DNA from 2 places in the Cupriavidus sp. NPDC089707 genome. Region 1 is predicted to be linked to the other one. Evidence: riboswitches for the same ligand, from Rfam matches in the RefSeq annotation. Region 1 holds a riboswitch; the other holds the start of a gene.
The links. A riboswitch is a leader RNA that binds a small molecule or an ion and turns the genes downstream of it on or off. The one in region 1 is predicted to bind glycine.

Region 1 (5,611 bases):
CGCTTGAGCAGCTGTTGCACCTGCGGCAGCGCATCGGGCCGGTCCATGGCCAGGGTGACCACGCGCAGGTTGCGATGCTTCGCCTGCAGCTTGCCGATGGTTTCGAAATTGCGCTTGCAGTAGACACAGTCGAGTGACCACACCACCAGCACGAACGGCTTGCCCTGCTGGCTGGCGCTGAGCTGCGCGGCACTGGCGGATTCGAAGACCGATACACGTTCGGCCGCGTGCGCCATGCCGGCGACGCCGAGCGCGATCGCGGCGCCCGCCAGCGTGGCGACGAGTTTGCGACGTAACGTCCTACACCCGGTCATGCGCCCTCCTGCGCCAGCGGGAAGACCTGGAAGCCTTCGGCCTCGGTGCGCCACAGCACGTAGGCACGGCCGCCGTGCTGCAGCAGGCGCGGTTGGTCCGAATCGCGCGCGGTGCCGGCGACCTGCCGCGCCTGCCAGGTCTTGCCGCCGTCCTGCGACAGCATCGCCGACAGCCGCGTCTGCTGGCCGTCGAAAGATTTCCACGCCACCACGATGCGATGGTCGTCGAGCGCGACGATATCGGCATGCTGCGCACGCGGGTCGTCCAGCGGACGCTGCGCCTGCAGCTTGCCGTCCTTGAAGCGGCCCACCGATACCGTGGGCTTGCCTGCCTTCACGTTGAACCAGGCCATGTGCAGCGTGCCGTCCGGCGTCACCGCGGCGCCTGGGCCGTGATGCGGGCAGGCATCGATGCGCCAGTCGTCGAAGGTCGCGCGCTGCATGGGCGCGGGCTTGCCGTCGGCGCCGAGCAGCGCCACCGCGTGGTCGCGCGCGTTGGGCGGGAACACATGGCGCCACAGCGCCAGCATCTTGCCGTCCGGCGTCGGCGCCAGCGCGATGCGGCAGCATTCGCATGACTGGTCGGCGACCTTGTAGTCGCCCTGGAAGCTCTTGCCGTGGTCGGCAGAGACCGCGTAATAGATCGCCGCGCCGGCATAGGGCTGCTTGCGCGCCTCGGCGGCGACCACGTCGCGCTTGTCGATCCAGCTGACGAAGACGCGGCCGGCCGGGTCGACCGCGATCGCGTCAAAGCGGTGCGCGATCTGGTCGCGGTTGGCATGCACCGTCACTGGCGCGGCAAAGGTCTTGCCGCCGTCGGTGGAGCGCGCGAAGCGGATAAAGCCGGTGTAGGGCTTGGCCAGCGGCTGGGTCCAGGTGATATAGATCTCGCCGTCGCGCCCCGCCGCTACCTTTGGCCGGCTGTCGTGGTCGGCCGCGACTGGCTCGGGCACGCTGTTGACGTGCTGCACCGGCCCGAAGCTGCGGCCCTGGTCCGTCGACGCGCGTACCGCCACGTGCTGGCCGTCCTTGTAGGCGATCCACAACCGGCCATCTCGATCGAAGGCGGCGCCGGTGCCAAGTTCGCTCTTCGCCTTCGGCGCCGGGCTTTGCGCGCCGTGACCGCCATGAGGCTGCGCCATCGCGGCGAACGCGGTGCAGGCCATCACGCCCGCGGCAAGGATTCGGAAGCTGCGGCGCACGCGCTGCATGGTCAGGGTCGGGCTGGTCACTGCACTCAGAAAGAAAGCTTGGCCTCGGCGTAGAACGTCCGGCCCGGGTAGGGATGGTAGACGAAGTAACGCTCGTCGGTCAGGTTGTCGATGCCAAGCCCGAGGCGCACGTTCCTGGCGGGCTTGTACGTCACCTTGACGTCGAAGGTCAGGAAACTGCTGGTGCCGCCGAAGGTGTCGGGATTGACGTCGCTGTTGTCGAGCGTATTGTACTGCCGCCCCGAATAGGTCATCGCCAGCGTGCCGGTCCATGCCGGCGTGAAGCGGTAGGTGCCAACCAGGTTCGCGCGCCACTTCGGGATGCGATAGAAATACTTGCCCACCGATGCCGGGTTGTTGGCGTTCTCCAGCGTTTTGGAATGGTTGTACGCGCCGCTGGCCGACAGGTCGAAGCCGCTGAACAGCACGTCGCGCCCGTCGTAGGCCAGCTCGATGCCGCGCGTGCGCACGCGGTCGACGTTCTGGAAGCTGGTGACGGTGGGGAACACCGTGGTGTTGGTCTGGCTGACCAGCGCATCGCGGATGTCGTCTTCATACACCGAGACGCGGAAGTACGACCGGTCGACCATGCGCTCGAAGGTCAGGTCCTTCGAGAACGAGCGCTCCGGCTTCAGGTTGGGATCGTTGTTGATCAGCGAGGTGCCGGTAATGCGGCCCTGGAACAGCTCGGCGACGGTCGGGTAGCGGTAGGCCTGGCCGAGCGACAGCCGGCCCAGCCAGTCCTGCCCGATGGCCTTTTCCAGCGCGAGCTTGGGCGACCAGTTGGACTCGCTGCGCACCGGGTACGCGACATTCACGCCCGGCTGGCTGCGGCTGCCGTCATAGGCGCGCCAGTGTTCCCAGCGCACGCCAGGGATCAGCTTCCAGTCCTCGGCGAAGTACCACGCGTCTTGCGCGTACAGTGCCTGCGTCTCGGTCTTGCCGGCAAAGGCGTTGTTGAACGCGGAGATGGTGGCCGCCTGCCAGTCAGAGGTGTTGTAGGTGGTGTTGCTGAGGCGGTAATTATCGTAGTGGTAGCCGAGGGTGACCCAGTGGCCACCCTTGAGTTGCTGCGGGCGGTAGTCGGCCTTCAGGTCGAGCGTGCGCCAACCGGTGCCGTCGCCAAAGGTCACCGTGCCCGGGCCATTGCCTGCAGTGCTGGCGGTGCGGCTGATGTCCTTGCTGACATCGAACAGCGAAGCCACTCCGGAGAAGTTCCACCCGGTTTCGTTGCGCGTGCGCAGGGACAGGCCGTAGAGCCAGCGCGCGTCTTCGCCGTTGCCCGGTGCAAACGCGTTGGCGGGGATGACGTAGCGGAAGCCGCCGATATTGACCGGGCCGCTCGACACCACGTTGCCGTTGGCATCGCGCAGATAGCTACCGGTGGCGCTGGAGCGGTCCTGCTGCCAGTAGGCGGCGGTGAACTGCGCCTGCAGCGTGTTGGTGATGTCGTAGCCGAGCTTGACCTTGAGCTGGTCCTGCACGGTGTGCGTGACGCCCTCGCTGTTGACACCCATCACGGTGCGGTTGGCGCCGGTCTGGTCCTGGTCGAAATACGCGCCGGTGACCGGCTTGTCGGCCGAGGTCGCGCGCACGCTCGAACGCGCCGCGGTGTAGAAGCTCAGCGGCTGGCTCTTGCTGTCCTGCCGGTCGACGCTGACCAGCCACGAGAACGGTCCGACGCGGTCGCCGACGTAGGCGTTGGCATGCACGCCGTTGAAATTGTCGTGTGTGCCGTACAGGTTGAAGCGCTGCGTAAACAGCTGCACGCTGGCATCGCCCTGGAACTTCTCCGGCGTGCGCGTGCTGATCAGCACCGTCGCGCCCAGCGAGTTGCCCGGGTACAGCGCCGAATACGGGCCATACAGCACGTCGACCCGCTCGATCTCCGCGGCATTGACCAGCGACCATCGGGGCGGGAAGGTGAAATCCGAGCCCAGCAGGTTGGACAGCAGCAGGCCGTCGGCATAAACCAGCCCGCGCGCCGACTGGCGCGAGCTGGTGCTGCGCACCGAGATGATCGAATTCATATCGCCGATGAAGCGCTTGCGCACGGCGAGGTTGGGCGCGTACTTGAGCGCGTCTTCGGTGTTGACGACGTTGAAGTCCGCCATGCGCGCGGCGCTGATGCCGTAGGCAGGCGATGGCGTATTGGGCGGCGTGGCGGGCGTTTCGCCGCGCTCGGTCTTGGCCGAGACCACGACTTCCTGCAGGGGCTGCGGCGCGCTGACGGGTCCATCCGCCTGCGCGCCGGCGATGCCGGGGCCCATCAGCGCGGCCGAGGCGGCCAGCGCAATCCGATTTCTTCTCACTGGAATACCTTTCTGTTCTTCTGGCTCGCCCGACCGGTGCGCCGTATCCGGCTCGTGTTACGGCGCGCTTCCTCCCGCGCTTCCTCCGCCTAGCGAGTGCTGGCATTCTAGGCGGCGAGGCGGCTTGACGCAGTGCGACATAGCGCCGCGCCGCACGGAAGTGACTTGACCGATCCATGCGAAGGCGTCTGGCTCCATTCACGTTTACCCGCATATCAATATGCGGCCTTTGTCTCTAGATTTGCCCGGATTGGCTCACACGCCAACGTGATGCTGGGAGAGACTGATCCGGCGGCAGCCGCCGCGGACAGCGCCGAAGGAGCAACCGCCCCGGAAACTCTCAGGCAAAAGGACCGGTATCACGCGTCACAGCACTCTGAAGAATGCCGCCATCGTCAGCCGGCATACCGAAGGAGCAAGCGGCCCCCGCCACCGGTACTACCGGCACCACTGGCGACTGTCGTGAATCTCTCAGGTCTGGAACAGAGGGGGCGTCCGCCACGCATGTCGCGTACGGGCTCCAACTCCGACGTTTCTGGACTGCCAGATCATGAAGACAATCGCCGTCATCGGCGGTGGCATCACCGGTGTCACCACGGCCTACGCGCTCGCCCGGCGCGGATTCTCCGTCACCCTGTTCGAGCGCCACCGCTACGCCGCGATGGAAACCTCGTTCGCCAACGGCGGGCAGCTGTCCGCCTCCAACGCCGAGGTCTGGACGCACTGGTCCACCATCGTCAAGGGCCTGAAGTGGATGCTGCGCAGCGATGCGCCGCTACTGGTCAATCCGCGCCCGGGCTGGCACAAGCTGAGCTGGTTCGCCGAGTTTATCGCCTCGATCCCGCACTACCGCCGCAACACCATCGAGACCGCGCGCCTGGCCATCGCGGCGCGCGAGCACCTGTTCGCGTGGGCGGCGCAGGAAGGCATCGACTTCGACCACAAGCGCGAAGGCATCCTGCATATCTACCGCGACAAGGCGAGCTTCGAGCACGCGGGCCGCGTCTCGGCGCTGCTGGCACAGGGCGGACTGGAGCGCCGCGCAGTGACACCGGCGGAAATGCGCGCGATCGAGCCGACGCTGGCCGGCACCTACTACGGCGGCTATTTCACCGAAAGCGATTCGACCGGCGACATCCACAAGTTCACCAGCGGCCTGGCCACCGCCATCGAGCGCATGGGCGTGCGCTGCCGCTACGGCGAAGACGTGCGCAACGTCACCACCGATGGCCGCAGTGCAAGGGTCACCGTGCAGGAAGCCGCGGGCAGCACCACCATGACCTTCGACGGCGCGGTGATCTGCGCCGGCACCGCCAGCCGTGCGCTGGCCGCCGGGCTGGGCGACCGCGTCAACATCTATCCGGTCAAGGGCTATTCCATCACCGTCAACCTGAGCGACGCCGCCAGCCGCGCCGCAGCGCCGACCGTCAGCCTGCTCGACGACGAAACCAAGCTGGTCACCAGCCGCCTCGGCGACGACCGCTTCCGCGTGGCCGGCACCGCGGAGTTCAACGGCTTCAACCGCGACATCCGCGCCGACCGCATCCGGCCGCTGGTGGAATGGGTGCAGCAGTGCTTCCCCGGCGTCAGCACGCGCAGCGTGGTGCCGTGGGCGGGGCTGCGGCCGATGCTGCCCGACATGCTGCCGCGCGTGGGCCGCGGGCGGGCTCGGTGCGTGTTCTATAACACCGGGCATGGACACCTGGGATGGACGCTGTCGGCGGTGACGGCGGATATGGTGGCGGGGGTGGTGGAACAGGCGCTGGTTCAGCCG
Region 2 (7,270 bases), on a different contig from region 1:
GTGGCGGCCTCGTTGACGGCGATTACTTCGCCCGCCACCGGGGCGTAGATGTCGGAAGCGGCCTTCACCGATTCCACCACTGCCAGCGCGTCGCCGGCCCCGACCGACTTGCCCACTTCGGGCAGTTCCAGGAAGACGATGTCGCCCAGCGCGTCCTGTGCGTGGTCGGTGATGCCGATGGTGAGCGTGCCGTCGGCTTCGACGCGCACCCACTCATGCGACTCGGTATATTTGAGGTCGGCGGGGAAATTCATGAAGGTTCTCCGGATTCAGATCTGTTTCTTGTTGGGTGATGCCTGCCCGGCAACGCTGCCGGCAGGCGAGGGCGACCGTTGGGTGAGCGGGTGTTTCCCTTAGCTCACGAGTGCCTTGCCATTACGCACAAACGGCAGTTTAACCACAGTCGCGTTGAGTTTGCGGTCGCGGATCTCCACCTGCACGGTGTCGCCCACGTTCACGCCCTGTGGCAGGCGCGCGAACGCGATCGATTGCGACAGCGACGGGCTGAAGGTGCCGCTGGTGATTTCGCCGTCACCGGCGGGGGTGATGACCTTCTGATGGGCACGCAGCACGCCGCCTTTGTCACGCAGGATCAGGCCGAGGAACTGCTGGCGTGAGCCGGCCGCGGCCAGCGCCGCCTTGCCGGTGAAGTCGCGCTCGCTCTGCAGGTCGACGGTCCAGGCCAGGCCGGCGTCCAGCGGCGAGGTATTGATGTCCATGTCCTGGCCGTACAGGTTCATGCCGGCCTCCAGGCGCAGCGTGTCGCGCGCACCCAGGCCGGCCGGGCGCACGCCCGCGGCACGCAGTTTTTCCCACAGGCCGGCGACGCTGGCGGCCGGCACGACCAGCTCGAAGCCGTCTTCGCCGGTGTAGCCGGTGCGCGCGACCATGATCTCGCCGAGGGCGGGATCATGGACCACGACAGCGTTGAACGGCTTGAGCGCATCGGAAGGTTGGGTCGACGGGAAGGTGCTCCACACCTTGGCGCGGGCGTTGGGCCCTTGCACCGCGACGATCGCCAGCGGCTGCACGCCCGCGGGGGCGACGTCTTCACGGCGCGGGGTGATGGTCACGCCGCTGCCGGTGGCGTCATTGCGCGCGCGGATCCAGTCGATATCGCCGACCGCGGTGCTGGCGTTGACCACCAGGCGGAAACGGTCCTCGGCAAAAAAATAGACGATCAGGTCGTCAATGACGCCGCCTTTTTCGTCGAGCATGCAGGAATAGAGCGCCTTGCCCGGCGTCTGCAGCTTGTCGACGTTGTTGGCCAGCAGGCCGCGCAGGAAGGCGCGGGTATTGGCGCCGTTGAGATCGACCACGCACATGTGCGACACGTCGAACATGCCGGCATCGGTGCGCACGGCGTTATGTTCTTCGATTTGGGAGCCGTAGTTGACCGGCATCTCCCAGCCGCCGAAGTCGACCATGCGGGCGCCGAGGGCGCGGTGGATGGCGTTGAGGGGCGTGGCCTGGAGCGTCATGGAATCCTCGGGGGCAATGTCGGGTTGCGAAAACAAAAAAGGGCCATCCGCCGCAACGATCGCTACGCCGAAATGGCAAGCAATCCGCTGCGGCGGATGACCCCTCTGTCCTCGATACCTGAGAGATTACGAGGCGGATCCTGTGGATCCCCATCCTCGCGCGCCCCTTCGGTGGGCACGCTCGCCATGAATGGTGGGTGCCGCTCTCCAGAGTGCGGCATGCATCGTGTGCATGTTGCATGCCGATCCGAACGGTCCGTGGTGCCTGAGAGTTTTCGGGTGATACCCCTTCGGCGGCGCAGTTCTGCGCGCTCTCCCGGTCGGATGCGCGCAATGTACGGGAGGCCCCGGCCTTTGTCAAACCAAGCCGGACGGCCGCCCGGCGGCTGTACCCGTTCCTGCGCCCCGCCGCCAGGGGCGGACTGAAGCAGGATTGAAGCGAGGGTCTGTCGGGAGACTTACTTTTTCTTGTCGTCGGTCACGACGTTACCAATCACGCCGCCAACGGCCGCGCCACCCAGCGTACCCAGTGCGCTGCCCTCGGTCAGGATGGCACCACCCACAGCGCCCGCGCCCGCGCCGATGGCGGTATTGCGTTGCTTCGGGGTCATGTCCGCGCAACCGGCAAATGCCGCGACCGTCGCGCCGATCAGGGTCACCTTGGTCAATGTCTGCAGGGTTTTCATTGTGGGCTCCGAGTGATGGATATTCCATGTCCGGGACAGGCTCTGGACATAATACTTAGAGCCCGGCGCGCTCCGATTGGCTCCGGCCTTTACGAAGTGTTACGCCGGTGACACAAGGGAGGCCGGTGACGCGGCGCGCGCTGACTGACCGGCCGCGGCCAGCGTGTTAGCATCGACAGCTTTGCCGCTGGGCGCTTGTGCTGCCCCTGGCGCGCCTCGCATTCGCCCCATTTCCCGATCGCCTTTCGCATGAGCCACGGCCTGAATTCCGCCCAATCCGAAGCCGTCCGCTACCTGGATGGACCCTGCCTGGTGCTGGCCGGGGCGGGTTCCGGCAAGACCCGCGTGATCACGCAGAAGATCGCGCACCTGATCGAGGACAAGGGTTTCGAGCCGCGCCATATCGCCGCCGTCACCTTCACCAACAAGGCGGCCAAGGAGATGCAGGAGCGCATCGGCAAGCTGATGGAAGGCAAGACCACGCGCGAGGGCAAGCGCATCCCGCTCAAGCAGCTCACGGTCTGCACCTTCCACTCGCTGGGCGTGCAGATCCTGCGCCTGGAGGCGGAGCACGTCGGACTGAAGCCGCAGTTCTCGATCATGGATTCGGACGATTGCTTCGGCCTGATCCAGGAGCAGCTCGGCACCACCGACAAGAAGTTGATCCGCGGCGTGCAGAGCACGATCTCGCTGTGGAAGAACGGCATGGTCGATCCCGAGGCCGCGATCGCGCAGGCCGCCAATGCCGACGAGCACCAGGCCGCGCTGGTCTACCGCAACTACGTCGCCACGCTGAACGCCTACCAGGCGGTGGATTTCGACGACCTGATCCGTTTGCCCGCGGAACTGTTCGCGCGCAATGAAGCGGTACAGCTCAAGTGGCAGAACCGGTTGCGCTACTTCCTGGTCGACGAATACCAGGACACCAACGCCTGCCAGTACCAGCTGCTCAAGCTGCTGGCGGGCGGCTCGCACCTGCGAGCGCCGGCCTTCACCGCGGTGGGCGACGACGACCAGGCCATCTACGGCTGGCGCGGTGCCACGCTGGACAACCTGCGCGGGCTGCAGACCGACTTCCCCGACCTCAAGGTGATCAAGCTGGAGCAAAACTACCGCTCCACCGTGCGCATCCTGGAAGCGGCCAACGCGGTCATCGCCAACAATCCCAAGCTGTTCGACAAGAAGCTGTGGAGCGAGCACGGCATGGGCGATCCCATCTCCATCCACCCGATGAACGACGAGGAGCACGAGGCCGAGTCGGTGGTGTTCCGCCTGTCGGCGCACAAGTTCGAGCGCCGCGCGCAGTTCCGCGACTACGCCATCCTGTACCGCGGCAACCACCAGGCGCGGCTGTTCGAGCAGATCCTGCGGCGCGAGCGCATCCCCTACGTGCTGTCGGGCGGCCAGAGCTTCTTCGACAAGGCCGAGATCAAGGACATCTGCGCCTACCTGCGCCTGATCGCCAATCCCGACGACGATCCCGCCTTTATCCGCGCGATCACCACGCCGCGCCGCGGCGTCGGCAACACCACGCTCGAAGTGCTGGGCACCTTCGCCGGGCAGGCCAAGGTGTCGCTGTTCGAAGCGGCGATGATGGGCGGCATCGAGGGCAAGCTGCAGCCGCGCCAGCTGGAGCCGCTGCGCGTGTTCTGCGAATCAATGGTGCGGCTGGCCGACCGCGCGGCCAAGGACCCGGCAACTGAAGTGCTTGACGACCTGATGGCCGGTATCCATTACGAGGCCTACCTCTACGACAGCTTCGACGAGCGGCAGGCCCAGTCGCGCTGGACCAACACGCTGGAGTTCCTCGAATGGCTCAAGCGCAAGGGCACCAAGCCGGAATCGGCCGAGGGCGAGGAAGCCACCGGCTATGACAATGCCGACGGATTCGGCAGCGAAGGCAAGAACCTGCTGGAACTGACGCAGACCGTGGCGCTGATGAGCATGCTCGAAGGCCGCGAGGAAGATCCGGACGCAGTGCGGCTGTCGACGCTGCACGCCTCCAAGGGGCTGGAATACCCGCACGTGTTCCTGGTCGGCGTGGAAGAGGGCATCCTGCCCCACTGCCGCGAAGACGACGACATGACCGACGAGAAGATCGAGGAAGAGCGCCGGCTGATGTACGTCGGCATCACCCGCGCGCAGCGCAGCCTGCAGATCAGCTGGTGCAAGAAGCGCAAGCGTGCGCGCGAGACCTATTCGTGCCAGCCGTCGCGCTTTATCGGCGAGATGAAACTGGAAGACGCGCCGGCGCCCAAGGACGAAACGCCGGCGATGAGCCCCAAGGACCGGCTTGGCGCGCTCAAGGCGCTGCTCGGCGGCCCCGGCAAGGCGGCAGCTGGCTGACGTTCAGTACAGTCCCGATACAAAACCCTGCCAGGCCGACAAGACCGCGTGCGCCTCAGTTATTAGCATGACGGTTGTGCCGCCTGTGCTTTTCACGGCAGTGCGGCTGTGCGGCGGCAGGGCCTTTATCCGGGCCTTACCGCTCCCCCCAGGCGTCACGCTGGTTTTTCCCTGTATTTGGCCCCCGCCGCGACAGCGTGCGGGGGCAATTTTTTTGTGCGGCGCTCAGCGTCCCTGCAGCTGCGGTGCGCCCGGCGGCGGCGCCATCATCGGTCCCGGTGGCAATCCAAGCCAGCGCGCGGCATCGGGCGCGCCGCGCAGGCGCTGGACGGAATCAAGACTGTCGTCGAGCGCCAACCAGCGCTCGCGCACGGCGCGGCGGTCCTGTTCGAGCGCCTGGTGCAGGCGGTCCATGGCTTCGGCGCGCTGCCGCAGCGGGCCGTCCGGCGTCGCGTCGGCGGTCTCGCGCAGGAAGCGGGCGCCCAGTTCCAGCGCATGCGCTTCCGCCTCCACCGCGGTGCTGCGTGCGGCCTGCCAAAGCCTGGCCTGGGCCGGGTTCAGGCCGAGCGACTCGGGCGTCGCCGGGGCAGGCATGGCCGGCGGGATCGAAACGTGCGCTGCCGGACCGCGAGTTGCTGTCGCTACCGCGCGCCTGAGACCGCCAGCGTGACGTACTGCGAGCCGCGCTGGCCGTGGCTGAAGTCGAGGGTAAAGTCCCCGACGTCGACACGGCTCTGCAGCGCACGGCGCAGCTCAGCGGCACCACCGGCGCGCATACCTGCCAGCGCCCGCGCCAGCCATGCGGCGCCGATATAGCCGGCCAGCGTCGCCGAGGACGGCGGCTCATCCAGGTATTGCTTCATGCGCGCCACATGCTCCCTGACCACGCGCAGCGTGGCCTGCTGCGGACCGGGCGCGATCTGGGTCAGCACCATGCCGCCGGTGTAGCCAGAGCCGAGGATCTCGCGCGCGGCGGTGGCACTGACCGACGACAGGCCGACCAGGAAGCCATACCAGCCCTGCGCCGCCAGCGCTCGGCCCAGTCCGGCATAAGCCAGCGTATCGCCTGCCACGATCACGGCCCCGGGGCGGGCCGCTGCAATGCGCCGTGCCGCCGCGTCGGCACCCGGGTCGGCTTTGGGATCGAGCAGCACCGCGCGCGTGCCGGTCTGCGCCTCCAGCCGGGCCAGCGACGGCGTGGCGAAGTCCGGCGCCACCGCCAGCGCGATCGCGCTCAGGCCATAGCTGCGCAACTGCCGCACCGCAGCGTCGAGTTCGGCCTGGTAGTCGGCGCGGGTGAACCAGACGTTGTCCCCCGCCAACGCCAGGCCCGACAGCGGCGCGACAATCTGCACGCCGCGCCGGACCAGTTCGGCCGATGACGCCAGCGTCGGCAGGATGCGGTCGCCGGCGCCGAACAACAGTTCGGCGCGCTCGCTGTCGGCCAGTGCCACCGCCTGTGCCAGCGCGCGGCGTGGATCGGGATCGGCGTCGCGCACCACGTGGACGATCCGTACCGGGCCATTGGTAGCATTGGCCGCGTCGAACAGAACTTTGGCGCCAGCCAGGTAGTCGCGCGCCAGGTCGGCTTGCGCATTGCCGCGGTCGATCAGGTGGCCGACCACCACGGTGCGGCGCGCGGACGACTGAGCCAGCAGCGGGGCAGCGGGCAGCGCCAGGGCCGCTGCGCCGGCCGCAAGCAGGCGTCGGCGCAGCAGTAGGTACGGCAGGGAGGTCGGGGGCAGGAAGTCCGGGATCGGCATCGCACAGTAGGAAAGGGGCGCAAGTCGCGCCGGCGCGCAGCGTATCCGCCACGTATGACCGCCGTATGACCGCCGTGTGACCACCGTGTGACGCGTGGCGCCCACGCGCCCCTGAGGTGCCAGGGCCGCGCTTGACCGTGATCAACGCAACGCGCGGCGAGCGGTCCTAGCATGAGCTGTCAAAAACCGTTCCCCCGCGCCCCCCATGAATCCGCTTGCCATGACTATCCCTGCGCCCGACCGCCACGCGCTGTCGGACTTTCGCGCGCTTGCCGGCCGCATCGACGGCAACGGCCCGCGCTACACCTCCTACCCGACCGCCGACCGCTTCAAGAACGGCCCGGACCTGTCGCTGTACCACGACGCCCTGGCCGCCTGCCGTGCCGATGCTCTCGCGCCGTTGTCGCTGTACCTGCATATCCCGTTCTGCGAGAACATCTGCTACTACTGCGGCTGCAACAAGATCATCACGCGCGACCATGGCCGCAGCGCCCGCTACGTCACGTACCTGGGCCGCGAGATGGCGCTGCTGGCCGCGCAGCTCGGCACGCGCCGACGTGTGCTCCAGTCGCACTGGGGCGGCGGCACGCCGACTTTCCTGGATCCCGACGAAATGCGCCGCGTGATGGCGCTGCTGCACGAGCATTTCGAACTGCCGCCCGATGGCGAGCACTCGATCGAGATTGATCCGCGCCGCGTCGATGACACCCGCATGGCACTGCTGGCCGAACTGGGCTTCAACCGCGTCAGCCTGGGCGTGCAGGACTTCGATCCCGAGGTGCAGCAGGCCATCCACCGGATCCAGTCGTACGACGAAACCCGTGCCGTGGTCGACGCCTCGCGCCGGCTGGGCTTCCGCTCAGTCAGCCTCGATCTGATCTACGGCCTGCCGCACCAGACGGCCGCTCGCTTTGGCCGCACCATCGACCAGGTGCTGGCGCTGCGGCCCGACCGCCTTTCGGTCTACAGCTATGCGCACCTGCCGCATGTGTTC

Region 2: linked by a shared signal. The riboswitch ahead of gcvT (glycine cleavage system aminomethyltransferase GcvT) and the one ahead of ACIP1U_RS26060 (D-amino acid dehydrogenase) in region 1 are both predicted to bind glycine.

Annotation. Positions count from the first base shown of each region.
Region 1 is NZ_JBIVHB010000022.1:27,558-33,168, forward strand. It holds gene ACIP1U_RS26045 (TlpA family protein disulfide reductase) at 1-314, opposite strand, end outside; gene ACIP1U_RS26050 (sialidase family protein) at 311-1,546, opposite strand; gene ACIP1U_RS26055 (TonB-dependent receptor) at 1,552-3,795, opposite strand; glycine riboswitch at 4,102-4,203, shown strand; glycine riboswitch at 4,204-4,333, shown strand; gene ACIP1U_RS26060 (D-amino acid dehydrogenase) at 4,388-5,611, shown strand, end outside.
Region 2 is NZ_JBIVHB010000005.1:228,436-235,705, forward strand. It holds gene gcvH (glycine cleavage system protein GcvH) at 1-254, opposite strand, end outside; gene gcvT (glycine cleavage system aminomethyltransferase GcvT) at 354-1,481, opposite strand; glycine riboswitch at 1,577-1,702, opposite strand; glycine riboswitch at 1,724-1,810, opposite strand; gene ACIP1U_RS11100 (glycine zipper 2TM domain-containing protein) at 1,940-2,167, opposite strand; gene ACIP1U_RS11105 (UvrD-helicase domain-containing protein) at 2,417-4,513, shown strand; gene ACIP1U_RS11110 (hypothetical protein) at 4,739-5,107, opposite strand; gene ACIP1U_RS11115 (ABC transporter substrate-binding protein) at 5,155-6,276, opposite strand; gene hemN (oxygen-independent coproporphyrinogen III oxidase) at 6,497-7,270, shown strand, end outside.